2 regions of the Pseudomonas antarctica genome follow, and region 2 is predicted to be linked to the other one. Evidence: predicted binding sites of a transcription regulator. Region 2 holds the regulator's gene; the other holds the start of a gene.
What was found. The regulator FliA, encoded in region 2, starts transcription of late flagellar genes. The targets are predictions, from matches to a motif close to CTAAAGTTTNNNNNNNNNNNGCCGNTAA.
Positions count from the first base shown of each region.

Region 1: a site for FliA is predicted at 2,709-2,736, ahead of motA (flagellar motor stator protein MotA). Genes of this name have one in related genera too.

Region 1 is NZ_CP015600.1:612,294-616,773, reverse strand. It holds gene rsgA (small ribosomal subunit biogenesis GTPase RsgA) at 1-708, shown strand, start outside; gene motB (flagellar motor protein MotB) at 758-1,786, opposite strand; gene motA (flagellar motor stator protein MotA) at 1,790-2,641, opposite strand; gene A7J50_RS02475 (HDOD domain-containing protein) at 2,808-4,343, shown strand; gene A7J50_RS02470 (rhodanese-like domain-containing protein) at 4,401-4,480, shown strand, end outside.
Region 2 is NZ_CP015600.1:4,518,424-4,527,196, forward strand. It holds gene A7J50_RS20425 (CheW domain-containing protein) at 1-338, opposite strand, end outside; gene A7J50_RS20430 (ParA family protein) at 338-1,126, opposite strand; gene motD (flagellar motor protein MotD) at 1,178-2,065, opposite strand; gene A7J50_RS20440 (flagellar motor protein) at 2,081-2,821, opposite strand; gene A7J50_RS20445 (protein-glutamate methylesterase/protein-glutamine glutaminase) at 2,821-3,951, opposite strand; gene A7J50_RS20450 (chemotaxis protein CheA) at 3,999-6,221, opposite strand; gene A7J50_RS20455 (protein phosphatase CheZ) at 6,233-7,021, opposite strand; gene A7J50_RS20460 (chemotaxis response regulator CheY) at 7,040-7,414, opposite strand; gene fliA (RNA polymerase sigma factor FliA) at 7,586-8,326, opposite strand; gene fleN (flagellar synthesis regulator FleN) at 8,323-8,773, opposite strand, start outside.

The DNA of each region.
Region 1 (4,480 bases), 2.5 Mb from region 2:
GAACTGCGTCGGCCTGACAGCCGCGGGCAGCTCAAGCCGGTGGCCGCCAACGTCGACATGATCGTGATCGTGTTCGCGCCGCTGCCCGAGCCACATGCCAACCTGATCGACCGCTATTTGGTTGCAGCCGAGCATGCCGGCATTCGCCCGTTGTTGCTGCTGAACAAATTCGACCTGATCGACGAGCAGAACGCCCCGGCGCTCAATGCGTTGCTGGCGGTCTATCGCACCCTGGGTTACCCGGTGCTGGAAGTCTCGGCGCATCACGGCAACGGCATGGAACAGCTGCAACAGCAGTTGGACGGGCGCATCAGTGTGTTTGTCGGCCAGTCGGGCGTGGGCAAATCGTCGCTGGTCAACAGCCTGCTGCCGGAAGTCGACACCCGTGTCGGCCCGCTGTCGGAGCTGTCCGGCCAGGGTACCCACACCACCACCACCGCACGATTGTTCCATTTCCCCGGCGGCGGTGAACTGATCGACTCCCCAGGCATTCGTGAATTCGGCCTCGGCCACGTCAGCCGCAGCGATGTGGAAGCGGGCTTCATCGAATTCAACGACCTGATCGGCACCTGCCGCTTCCGCGACTGCAAACACGACCGCGAGCCGGGCTGTGCACTGCTCAAGGCCCTGGAAGATGGCCGCGTACAGCAGCAGCGCATGAACAGCTATCGTTCGATTATTGCGAGCTTGCCCGAGAGCAGTTACTAAACTGCTGAGACAAAAAGGCCGCGATCATCGCGGCCTTTTTGCATGCGGCTTACGAGCCGGGCGCCGGTGCAGGCGCCGTAGGATCTTTCACCCCGCCATCATCAAACAGGTTCAGCTTCTGCCGCAGCTCATGGGCAGGCAACGGCTCCTGACCTGGTGGAATGGCGTTCGGATCAGCCGGCACTTCGCCTGGCGCACCGGCACCTTGGGTCGGTGCCGATGGGGCCGCGCCTTGATCGCCTTCGATCGCACGCTGGGCTTTTTTGGTCAGCACCACGATATCGATCCGACGGTTGATCGGGTTGAACGGGTCCTTGGGATCGAACAGCTGCGAGGAGGCAAAACCCACCACGCGCGCCACTTGCGGGTCCGGATAGCTGCCCGCCACCAGCGCACGCCGGGCAGCGTTGGCACGGTTGGCCGAAAGCTCCCAGTTGCCGAAGTCGCCCTGGCCTGCATACGGCTTGGCGTCGGTGTGGCCACTGATGCTGATCTTGTTCGGCACCGCTTTGATCGTGTCGGCCATGGCCAGCAGGATGTCTTCAAAGTACGGTTTCAAACGCGCACTGCCGGAGTCGAACATCGGCCGGTTGGCGGCGTCGGTGATCTGGATGCGCAAGCCTTCCGGCGTGATCTCGAAGGAAATCTGATCCTTGAATTTCAACAGCTGCGGGTTTTCTTCAACCTTGGTCTGCAGTTCCTGCAGCAACAACTCGAGGCGCTCTTTCTCGACCTGCTCGGCCATGCTCTCGACAGTGTCGCGCTCGATCGGGATGTTTTCCTGCGGCGATTCGGTCTTGACCTCGGGGTTGATGGTGCGCTCAGGCGCCAGCTGCGGCGAGCCGCCCAGGTCAATCACAAAGGGCGTACCACTCTCCGAAAAGCCTATCGGGTCCTTGAAGTAACCGGCGATGGCGATTTTTTGTTCCGGCGTAGCGGTCGACATCAACCACAGCACCAGAAAGAACGCCATCATCGCCGTCGCGAAGTCGGCGAAGGCGATTTTCCATGCGCCACCATGGTGCCCCGCAGCGAAGCGCTTGACGCGCTTGATGATTATCGGCTGGTTGTTTTCCATGGTTTAGCGACCGCGAACCGCTTGTTCCAGCTCGGAAAAACTTGGGCGATGTTTCGGGTACAGCACCTTGCGCCCGAACTCCACCGCCAGCGATGGCGGCATACCGGACGCCGAAGCCACCAGGCACGCCTTGATCGCTTCGTAGAGGTTGACCTCTTCCTTGGCATCATGGGCCAGGCAGGTAGCGAGCGGTCCAAAGAAACCATAGGCCGCCAGAATACCGAAGAAGGTACCGACGAGGGCCGCACCCACGTGCATGCCAATGGCCTTCTGGTCGCCTTCGCCCAGGGACGCCATGGTCACCACAATACCGAGTACCGCCGCGACAATACCAAACCCGGGCATGGCGTCAGCAACGCCGGTCACGGCGTGCGAAGGGTGTTCCAACTCTTCTTTAAGGCTGAACAGCTCCATGTCGAACAAGCCTTCCAGCTCGTGAGGCGCCATGTTGCCGGAGGACATGATGCGCAGGTAATCACAGATGTAGGCGGTCATGCGCTCATCTTTGAGCACGGCCGGGTACTTGGCGAAAATCGGGCTGGCGGCGGCGTCTTCGATATCGCCTTCGATGGCCATCATGCCTTCGCGGCGGCTCTTGTTGAGGATCTCGAATATCAGACCCAGTACTTCCAGGTAGAAGGTGTGAGAGAAACGCGAGCTGAACATGCCCAGCGACTTCTTGATCACATGCATGGTCATGTAGCCGGGGTTGGCCTGCAAGAATGCACCCAAGGCCGCACCGCCGATAATCATCACTTCGAAGGGCTGGATCAGCGCAGCAATTTTACCGTGGGACAGGACGTACCCACCGAGCACGCTTGCGATGACGACGATGATGCCGATAATTTTAGCCATAGGGGATTGGTACTTGCGCCGTCGGGTTCATGGACATATTGAGTGCAGCCGAAAACTCTTGTTCTACTTATCGGCAAAACTGCGCCAGACTATAGCCCGTTAAGGCGAAAAGCCAATTCGGCCCGTTCCGGGCGTGTTGAACGCAAGTGATGATCGCGCCCCAATCATGGCAAATGAAACGACAGTACCCACTGCAAAACCCACCACACTCGCCGCTTGGATAAAGCGTCTGGACGACGTGCCGCTGCCCGTGCCTCAGGCCAGTCACGAGCGCGTGTGCAAAGCCATTCGCGACAGCCGCAGCTCATTGCGAGACATTGCCGAGCTGATGCAAAACAGCCCGGCGCTGGTGCTCAGCGTGATGCGCGAGGCCAACAGCCATACGCACAACAGCATGGCGGAACCGGCGGAAAACCTCGAAGTGGCGCTTAACCGTCTCGGTTTGAAACGCGCCGAAGAACTGCTGGCGCGACTGCCCTCGGTTCCAGCCAATGAAATCCCCTTGGCCCTGCGCCAACTGCTGCTGGTGAGCCAACACGCGTCCCAGCAAGCCAGCGGTTTGTTCGCCAGCCGCCTGGCGCGTTTGTGGCAAGACATCCACTGGGGCAGCCTGCTGTTTCTGTCCCCGCTATGGCCATTGGCCGTCGCGTATCCCAAGCTCCTGGAAGAATGGGAACTGCGGGTTATCCATAAAGGCCAGTCGGCTTACAAGGTCGAGCGGGAGCTGTTCGGTGTGCGCCTGCTGGACTTGTGCCTCGGCTTGACCGAAGCCTGGCACCTGCCGATCTGGGTCTCCCAGGGCTATAACCTGCTGCTGACCGAGCAGCGCTTGCTGGTCAAGGCGCTGCACATCGCCCGTGAAGATGACGCGCTGCGCCAGCAGCAATTACTGGATGCCGAACCCAACCTGCGCCGCTGGCTCAACCAGCCGGCGAACACCGTGCTGCTGGCCAACGGCCTGGCGATGTCGGCCCAGGAATCGTGGACCTGCCCGCACGCCGAGCGCTGGCAATACCTCACCGCGCTGTACTTGCAGGAGCCGTTGAGTGACGTGCAGCAGCAGGTTCACCAGCAAGCGGTGGCCAGCGCCCGCACCACCCTGATGCCCGATCTTTGGCACCCGGCGCTGTCGCTGATCTGGCCGTGGCATGTACAGAAAATTCATCGCGGCTTGTTGCCTGCACCGCCGCCCACCGCCGAAGCATTGGCCGTGTGGCGCAAGCGCTGTACCGAATTGCTGGTCGAGCCGAGCCGCTTTGCCAACGCCATGCACCTGACTACGTGCGCCAAAGAAGCCCTGGTCGCCAGCGGCATGCAACGGGTGTTGCTGTTTATGGCGGACCGCGCCCTGAGCACCTTGCGCGTGCATCAAGCCGACGGTTTGCCCAGGGACGCCGCGAGCCTGAGCCTGGATGTGGTCAACAGCACGCTGCTGCAGCGCCTGCTGGAAAAGCCCGCCCAGGTGCGCCTCACGCCGGACAATCACGCGCAGTTTTCCGCGCTGTTACCGCCAGTCCTGCGTCGCCTGTTTACCGGCGAACACCTGCTGTTGCGCTCCCTGAGCTGTAACGGTCGCGTGGTGATGCTGATGGTCGCCGACCAGGGCGGCGGCCCCTTCTCGGAAACCACCGTGCAGGCATTCGGCAAAACCGCCCAATGCATCGAGAAAGCGCTGCACAGCTTTACCAACCGCAGCGCCTGATGCTTGCGCTACAATCGCCCTCCTTTATCGCCAACATTTGTGCCCAGGAGACCTCACATGCCTGACTTCTCTGGCTTGCCGCTGGTGATCGAATCCAGCGACCTGCTCGGTCAACTGGATGCCGAACACCTGATTCT
Region 2 (8,773 bases):
GGCTCGGCGGCCCATGCCGGGCGGTCATCACCGCTCACCGGCGGCGGCGTGATGCTCGGCGGCAGGTGGACTTCCACCACCGGCTCGACCACCACGGGCGCCACAACTACTGGAGCTACCGGTGCGACAACCGGTGCGACCACAACGTGGGCATCACGCGCCTGTTCTTCCAGCACAGCCAGCTGGAATTCATCCAGCGTGCTTTCTGCTTCTACGACCGGTTCAAGTACCAGAATCGGTTCCGGCAGTTCCTCCTCGGTCGCATCCTGCAGCAGGGCATCCAGGTAGGATTCCAGTGCCAGTTGCGGCCGAGTCTTGAGTTTGACGGGACGGTTCATCACGCCACCTGCGCCACAAGCTGCTGCGACAGCAGATGCTTGAGCAAGGCGCGGTAGGCCAGCACGCCACGGCTTTTGCCGTCGAACTGCGAAGGCGTCAGGCCTGCACGGCTGGCGTCACGCAGGCGCGTGTCCACTGGAATGTAGCCTTGCCAGATGGTCTCCGGGTAAGCATCACGCAACACACGCAAAGTGCCGAGGGAGGCCTGGGTGCGGCGGTCGAACAAGGTCGGCACGATGCTGAATGGCAGCGCCTGTTTGCGCGACCGGTTGATCATCGCCAGGGTGCTGACCATGCGTTCCAGGCCTTTGACCGCCAAGTGCTCGGTCTGTACCGGGATCACCAACTGCTGGCTGGCGGCCAAGGCGTTGACCATCAGCACACCGAGCAACGGCGGGCTGTCGATGATCGCGTAGTCGAAGTCTTGCCACAGTTGCGCCAGCGTCTTGGCGATCACCAGGCCCAAACCGCTCTGCCCCGGCGACTGGCGCTCAAGGGTGGCCAGGGCGGTGCTCGACGGCAGCAGGGAGATGCTGTCGTTACTGGTGGGCAGCAACAGCTGCCCGGGCAAATCGCTCGGCACGCTGCCCTTGTGCAGGAACAGGTCGTAGCAGCTGTGCTCCAGCGCATCCGGGTCGTAGCCGAAATAGCTGGTCATCGAGCCATGCGGGTCCAGGTCGACCACGACCACACGCTTGCCCGCCTCGGCCAGCAAGCCGGCTAAGGCGATGGAGGTGGTCGTCTTGCCGACTCCACCTTTTTGATTGGCAACTGCCCAGACTCTCATTCGGTTGGTTCCTCCCGGCAGGCGATGGCGCGACCGAGACATTGCATAAAGTTATTGAGCCGGTGACGGAGAATTGACGGCGCTCTGACGAACCGACGGCTTAACGGTTGGCGGTGCAGTTTGTGTGCCAGCCCGCTTCAAGGCCGCATCCGGTGTTGCATTGGCGGTACCGGTGCCGGTCAGGCTGCGGCGTACATCCAGGTTGCGTGACACCACCAGCACCACGCGGCGGTTGCGCGCTCGGCCTTCGGCGGTGGCGTTATTGGCCACCGGCTGGAATTCACCATAGCCCACCGACGCCAGGCGCCCAGGGTTTATGCCCTGCATCGCGAGCATGCGCACGATGCTCGACGCCCGGGCCGACGACAGCTCCCAGTTGGTCGGGTACTGCGCAGTGCTGATCGGGAAATTGTCGGTAAAGCCTTCAACGTGAATCGGGTTTTCAAACGGTTTGAGTATCGCCGCGACCTTGTCGATGATGGTGAACGCCTGGTCGCTCGGCAATGCGTCGGCGCTGGCGAACAGCAGGCTGGAGTTCAGCTCGATTTCGACCCACAACTCATTGCCGCGCACGGTCATCTGGTTGGATTTGATCAGGTCGCCAAAGGCGGCGCTGATGTCATCGGCGATGCTTTTCAGCGGGTCGCTGGTGCCACCGATGCCGGCGGCGATTTCATCACTGTCGTTGACCAGCGGCTTGGCCGGGGTCACGGTCTTGGGCCGCTCTTCGCCAATCGGAATCGGTTTCAGGGCACGGTCGGTGTCATTGAACACGCCGATCAGGGCCTGGGAAATGACTTTGTACTTGCCTTCGTTGATCGACGAGATGGAATACATCACCACGAAAAACGCGAACAGCAAGGTGATGAAGTCCGCGTAGGACACCAGCCAGCGTTCATGGTTGACGTGTTCTTCAGGCTCGCGACGGCGACGGCTCACACTCAATACCTCCCATCAGTCCATGAAGCCCTGGAGCTTCAATTCGATGGAGCGCGGGTTCTCACCCTCGGCAATCGACAACAGACCTTCAAGCAACATCTCGCGGTAACGCGACTGGCGCATGGCAACCGACTTGAGCTTGCTCGCCACCGGCAACAACACCAGGTTGGCACTCGCCACGCCATAGATGGTGGCGACAAACGCCACGGCAATGCCGCTGCCCAACTGCGACGGGTCGCCCAGGTTGCCCATCACGTGGATCAGGCCCATCACCGCACCGATGATACCGATGGTTGGCGCGTAGCCGCCCATGCTTTCAAAGACTTTGGCGGCGTTGATGTCGCGGCTTTCCTGGGTGAGAAAATCCACCTCCAGGATGCTGCGAATCGCTTCCGGCTCGGCGCCGTCCACCAGCAACTGCAAGCCCTTGCGCGCGTAGCTGTCGGGCTCGGCATCGGCCACGCCTTCCAGGCCCAGCAGGCCTTCCTTGCGTGCGGTGAGGCTCCAGTTGACCACGCGGTCGATACCACCGGGCAGATCAACGCGCGGCGGGAAAATAATCCAGATCAGGATTTGCATTGCGCGCTTGAACGAACTCATGGGCGACTGCAACAACGCAGCGCCCACGGTGCCGCCAATCACGATCAGCGCAGCCGGGCCGTTGGCCAAGGCGCCGAGGTGGCCGCCCTCGAGGTAGTTGCCGCCGATAATTGCGACAAACGCCATGATGATGCCAATCAGGCTCAATACATCCATCAGAGGCAGGCCTCCACCAGATGCTTGCCGATATCGTCCAGGCTATACACGGCGTCGGCCAGGTCCGCTTTGACGATGGCCATGGGCATGCCATAGATCACGCAGCTGGCTTCGTCCTGGGCCCAGATTGCACTGCCGCCCTGCTTGAGCAGGCGAGCGCCTTCACGGCCGTCGGCGCCCATGCCGGTGAGCACCACCGCCAGAACTTTGTCGCCGTAGGACTTTGCCGCCGAACCGAAGGTGATATCCACACACGGCTTGTAGTTCAGGCGCTCGTCACCCGGCAGGATTTTGATCGCACCACGGCCATCAACCATCATCTGCTTGCCGCCCGGGGCCAGCAGTGCCAGGCCAGGACGCAGGATGTCACCATCCTCGGCTTCCTTGACGGTGATGCGGCACAGCTTGTCCAGGCGCTCGGCGAAGGCCTTGGTGAAGGCCGCGGGCATATGCTGGATCAACACGATCGGCGCCGGGAAATTGGCCGGCAGCTGGGTCAACACCCGCTGCAGGGCCACCGGGCCGCCGGTGGATGTACCGATGGCAACCAGCTTGTAGGCCTTGCGCTTGGGCGCTGGCGAATGCGCGCTCGGCGCAGAAGCGCGCACCGGCGGCGCCACAGGGCGCGCCACTGGCGCAGGCGCTGGGCGAGCAAACGACGAAGTGGGCGCAGTGGACGCCGCCGGCGCCGCAACCGGTGCAGGCGCCGGCGCACTGAACAGGCTGCGACGGTTACTGCGCGAAATGCTGTGCACCTTCTCGCACAGCATCTGCTTGACCTTCTCGGGGTTGCGCGAGATGTCTTCGAAATTCTTCGGCAGGAAGTCCACCGCACCGGCGTCCAGCGCATCCAGGGTCACCCGGGCGCCTTCATGAGTCAGCGAGGAGAACATCAACACCGGGGTGGGGCAGCGCTGCATGATATGCCGAACAGCCGTGATGCCATCCATCATCGGCATCTCGTAGTCCATGGTGATCACGTCCGGTTTCAACGCAATGGCTTGATCAATCGCCTCTTTGCCGTTAGTGGCCGTACCGACCACCTGGATGGTTGGATCGGCGGAAAGAATTTCCGAGACGCGGCGGCGGAAGAAACCCGAATCGTCCACCACCAGGACCTTGACTGCCATAAACACTCCGTTAGGCGGGGCGGGCAAACCGCCCTGCCCCGCCAGAATCAAATACGCCGTGCGGCGTAACGCTTGAGCATGCTCGGAACATCGAGAATCAGCGCGATCCGACCGTCACCGGTGATGGTCGCACCCGACATGCCCGGGGTTCCCTGCAGCATTTTGCCCAAAGGCTTGATGACCACTTCTTCCTGGCCGACCAGTTGATCGACGACAAAGCCGATCCGCTGGGTGCCCACGGAGAGAATCACCACATGGCCTTCGCGCTGCTCTTCATGCTTGGCCGATGCCACCAGCCAGCGCTTGAGGTAGAACAGTGGCAACGCCTTGTCGCGTACGATCACCACTTCCTGGCCGTCCACCACGTTGGTGCGCGACAGGTCGAGGTGGAAGATTTCGTTGACGTTGACCAGCGGGAAAGCGAACGCCTGGTTGCCCAGCATCACCATCAGGGTCGGCATGATCGCCAGGGTCAACGGCACCTTGATGACGATCTTCGAGCCCTGGCCCTTGGTCGAGTAGATATTGATCGAGCCGTTGAGCTGGCTGATCTTGGTCTTCACCACGTCCATGCCGACGCCACGGCCGGACACGTCGGAAATCTCGGTCTTGGTCGAGAAGCCCGGGGCGAAGATCAGGTTGTAGCACTCGGTGTCGGTCAGGCGGTCGGCGGCGTCCTTGTCCATCACGCCACGCTTGACTGCGATATTGCGCAAGATCGCCGGGTCCATGCCCTTGCCGTCATCGGTGATCGACAGCAGGATATGGTCGCCTTCTTGCTCTGCCGCCAGAATCACCTTGCCGTTACGGGACTTGCCCGAGGCTTCGCGCTCTTCCGGGGTTTCGACGCCGTGGTCGACGGCGTTGCGCACCAAGTGGACCAGCGGGTCGGCCAGGGCCTCGACAAGGTTTTTGTCGAGGTCGGTTTCTTCACCCACCAGTTCCAGGTTGATTTCTTTCTTGAGCTGGCGTGCCAGGTCGCGAACCAGACGCGGGAAGCGGCCGAAGACTTTCTTGATCGGCTGCATCCGCGTTTTCATCACCGCGGTCTGCAAGTCAGCAGTGACCACGTCGAGGTTCGACACGGCTTTCTGCATGGCTTCGTCGCCGCTGTTCAGGCCCAGGCGCACCAGGCGGTTACGCACCAGCACCAGTTCGCCGACCATGTTCATGATGTCGTCCAGGCGTGCGGTATCAACGCGCACGGTGGTTTCGGCTTCACTGGCAGGCTTCTCGGCCACGGGTGCCGCTGCGGCACGTGCAGGCGCCGGGGCGGCTGCAGGGGCTGGAGCGGGCTTGGCGGCAACCGGCGCGGCGGCTTTGGCCGGCGCAGGTTTCGCCGCGACAGGCGTGGCGGTCGCCGCAGCAGCCGGGGCCACTTCGGTGAACTTGCCCTTGCCGTGCAATTCGTCCAACAAGGCTTCGAATTCGTGATCGGAGATCAGCCCGTCAGCGGCAGGCTCTGCGCTGGCGGCAGGCACGGCAGGCGCGACGGTGGCCGTGGCCGCGACTTCCGGCAAGGCTTCGGCCGCAAAGGTGCCTTTGCCATGCAACTGGTCGAGCAACGCTTCAAATTCGTCGTCGGTAATGTCGGTGCTGGCGCTGGCGCTGGCAGCCGGAACTTCCGGCGTAGCGGCAGGTGCCACCGCGTCGGCAGCGAACTGGCCTTTGCCATGCAACTGGTCGAGCAGGGACTCGAATTCAGCGTCGGTAATGTCTTCGCTGGTCGGCGTTGCAGGCGGGGCGACCGCTTGCGGTGCTTCAGCTTCGGCCTTCACCGCACTGAGGGAGTTGAGCAACTGCTCGAACTCGCTGTCCGTCACGTCCGCTTCCGGCTCGGCCACAGGCGCCGCTTCCACCACCGGGGCAACCGAGGTGTCGGCAGGTTCTGCCAGGCGCGCCAGGGCGGCCAGCAGTTCCGGCGTGGCCGCCGTGATCGGTGCACGTTCGCGCACTTCACTGAACATGCCGTTGACCGCATCCAATGCTTCGAGAATCACGTCCATCAGTTCCGAGTCGACGTGTCGCTCACCCTTGCGCAGGATGTCGAATACGTTCTCGGCGATGTGACAGCACTCCACCAGCTCATGGAGCTGGAGGAAGCCGGCGCCCCCTTTTACAGTGTGAAAACCGCGAAAAATTGCATTGAGCAGGTTCGCATCATCCGGGCGGCTTTCCAGCTCGACCAGTTGCTCGGACAGTTGCTCTAAAATTTCGCCGGCCTCTACAAGGAAATCCTGAAGGATTTCTTCATCGGCGCCGAAGCTCATGTGGGTGCTCCTTAGAAGCCTAAACTGGATAACAGGTCATCTACGTCATCCTGACCTGACATAACGTCTTCACGTTTATCGGCATGAATCTGCGGACCTTCACCCTTGGCGAGATGTTTTTGTGGATCTTTTTCCGAGAGGATCGCTTCGCGGTCATGTTCGATGCCGGCAAAACGATCAACTTGGCCAGCCATGAGCACCAATTTGAGCAAGTTGCTTTCCACTTCGGTGACCAACTGGGTCACGCGTTTGATCACCTGACCGGTGAGGTCCTGGTAATCCTGGGCCAGCAGAATGTCATTGAGGTTGCTGGCAACCTTGCGGTTTTCCTCTTCGCTGCGCGACAGAAAAGCGTCGACCCGACGCGCCAACTCACGAAACTCTTCAGCCCCCACTTCCCGACGCATGAAACGGCCCCAGTCAACGCTGAGGGCCTGCGCTTCGGTCGCCATGCCATTGACCAGGGGCGTGGCGTTTTCCACCAGGTCCATGGTGCGGTTGGCCGCCGCCTCAGTCAGCCTGACCACATAGGACAGGCGTTCGGTGGCATCGGTGATTTGCGAGATTTCTTCGGCCTGGGGCATGTGCGGGTCAATCTGAAAATTGACGATCGCACTGTGCAGCTCGCGTGTGAGCTTGCCCACTTCCTGGTACAGGCCGCGGTCACGGGTCTGGTTAAGCTCATGGATTAACTGCACCGCGTCGCCGAACTGGCCTTTTTCAAGGCTTTCGACCAACTGGTGAGCATGCTTTTTCAGGGTCGACTCAAAGTCTGCCTGCGATGATTCTTTATGCTCCATAGCTCCCCCGTGGTGGCATCAGCCGTGGATGCGTTCGAAGATTTTTTCGATCTTCTCTTTCAAGGCCAATGCAGTGAATGGCTTAACCACGTAACCGTTAACCCCGGCTTGGGCGGCTTCGATGATCTGTTCACGCTTGGCTTCGGCGGTCACCATCAGCACAGGCAGGCTGCGCAGTTTTTCATCGGCGCGCACGTGACGCAGCAAGTCGATGCCGGTCATGCCCGGCATGTTCCAGTCGGTTACCAGAAAGTCGATGCTCCCGCTGTTGAGGATAGGAATCGCCGTCAGGCCGTCATCCGCCTCGACCGTGTTGGTGAACCCAAGGTCACGCAACAGGTTTTTTATGATCCGCCGCATCGTTGAGAAGTCATCAACGATGAGGATTTTCATGTTCTTGTCCAATTCGACCTCCAAGCAGTCTTAAACGCGCCCAGCACCTGGACGCGCCATTTCAATCAACAGGCGTTACACAAAAAGGACTGCCAGGGGTACCACGGAACGAACCCGCGAAAGGCTTTTCACCTCTCGCCTAATTGCGCTGCAGTATCCCCACACTGCCTGTCAGCGCGCGCGCCACTCTCCCAATCGCCCCCGCAAGCGGGCTGCGCACTGGCTATGCAGCTGGCTGACACGCGATTCGCTGACCCCCAGGACCTCACCGATTTCCTTGAGGTTCAGCTCTTCGTCGTAGTACAGCGCCAACACCAGTCGCTCACGCTCAGGCAAATTGGCAATCGCTTCCGCCAACGCCCCCTGGAAGCGTTCATCTTCCAGGTCGCGCGACGGTTCGAGATGTGCACTCGCGCCGTCCTCGTGCAGCCCTTCGTGTTCGCCGTCCTGCAACAGGTCGTCGAAACTGAACAGGCGGCTGCCCAAGGTATCGTTCAAAATCCCGTAGTAATCGTCGAGACTCAATTGGAGTTCGGCCGCAACTTCATGATCTTTAGCGTCACGACCTGTTTTTGCTTCAATTGCACGAATTGCGTCACTGACCATTCGCGTGTTGCGGTGTACCGAACGCGGCGCCCAGTCCCCTTTACGCACTTCATCGAGCATCGCACCACGGATACGGATACCCGCATACGTCTCGAAACTCGCGCCTTTGCTCGCGTCGTATTTGGTCGACACTTCGAGCAGGCCGATCATGCCGGCCTGGATCAGGTCTTCAACCTGTACACTGGCAGGCAGGCGTGCCAGCAAGTGGTAGGCAATGCGCTTGACCAGGGGCGCATAGCGCTCGATCAATTCGCCTTGGCTGTCACGTGCCGAGTTTTTGTAAAGGTTATAGCCGCTGGCTGTCATAGCACCGGTCCTGCGCTCGTCTGATGCACCAATCGCTCGACGAAAAACTCCAGATGCCCGCGCGGGTTGGCGGGCAACGGCCAAGTATCGACCTTCTGGGCAATAGCCTTGAACGCCAATGCGCACTTCGAACGAGGGAACGCTTCATAGACTGCACGCTGCTTTTGCACAGCCTTGCGCACACACTCGTCATAGGGAACTGCGCCAACGTATTGTAAGGCGACATCGAGGAAGCGATCCGTGACCTTGGTCAACTTGGCGAACAGGTTTCGCCCTTCCTGCGGGCTTTGGGCCATGTTGGCCAGCACACGGAAGCGATTCATGCCGTAGTCACGGTTAAGCAGTTTGATCAGGGCGTAGGCATCGGTGATGGAGGTGGGCTCATCGCAGACCACCAGCAGCACTTCCTGGGCAGCGCGCACGAAGCTGACCACGGACTCGCCGATC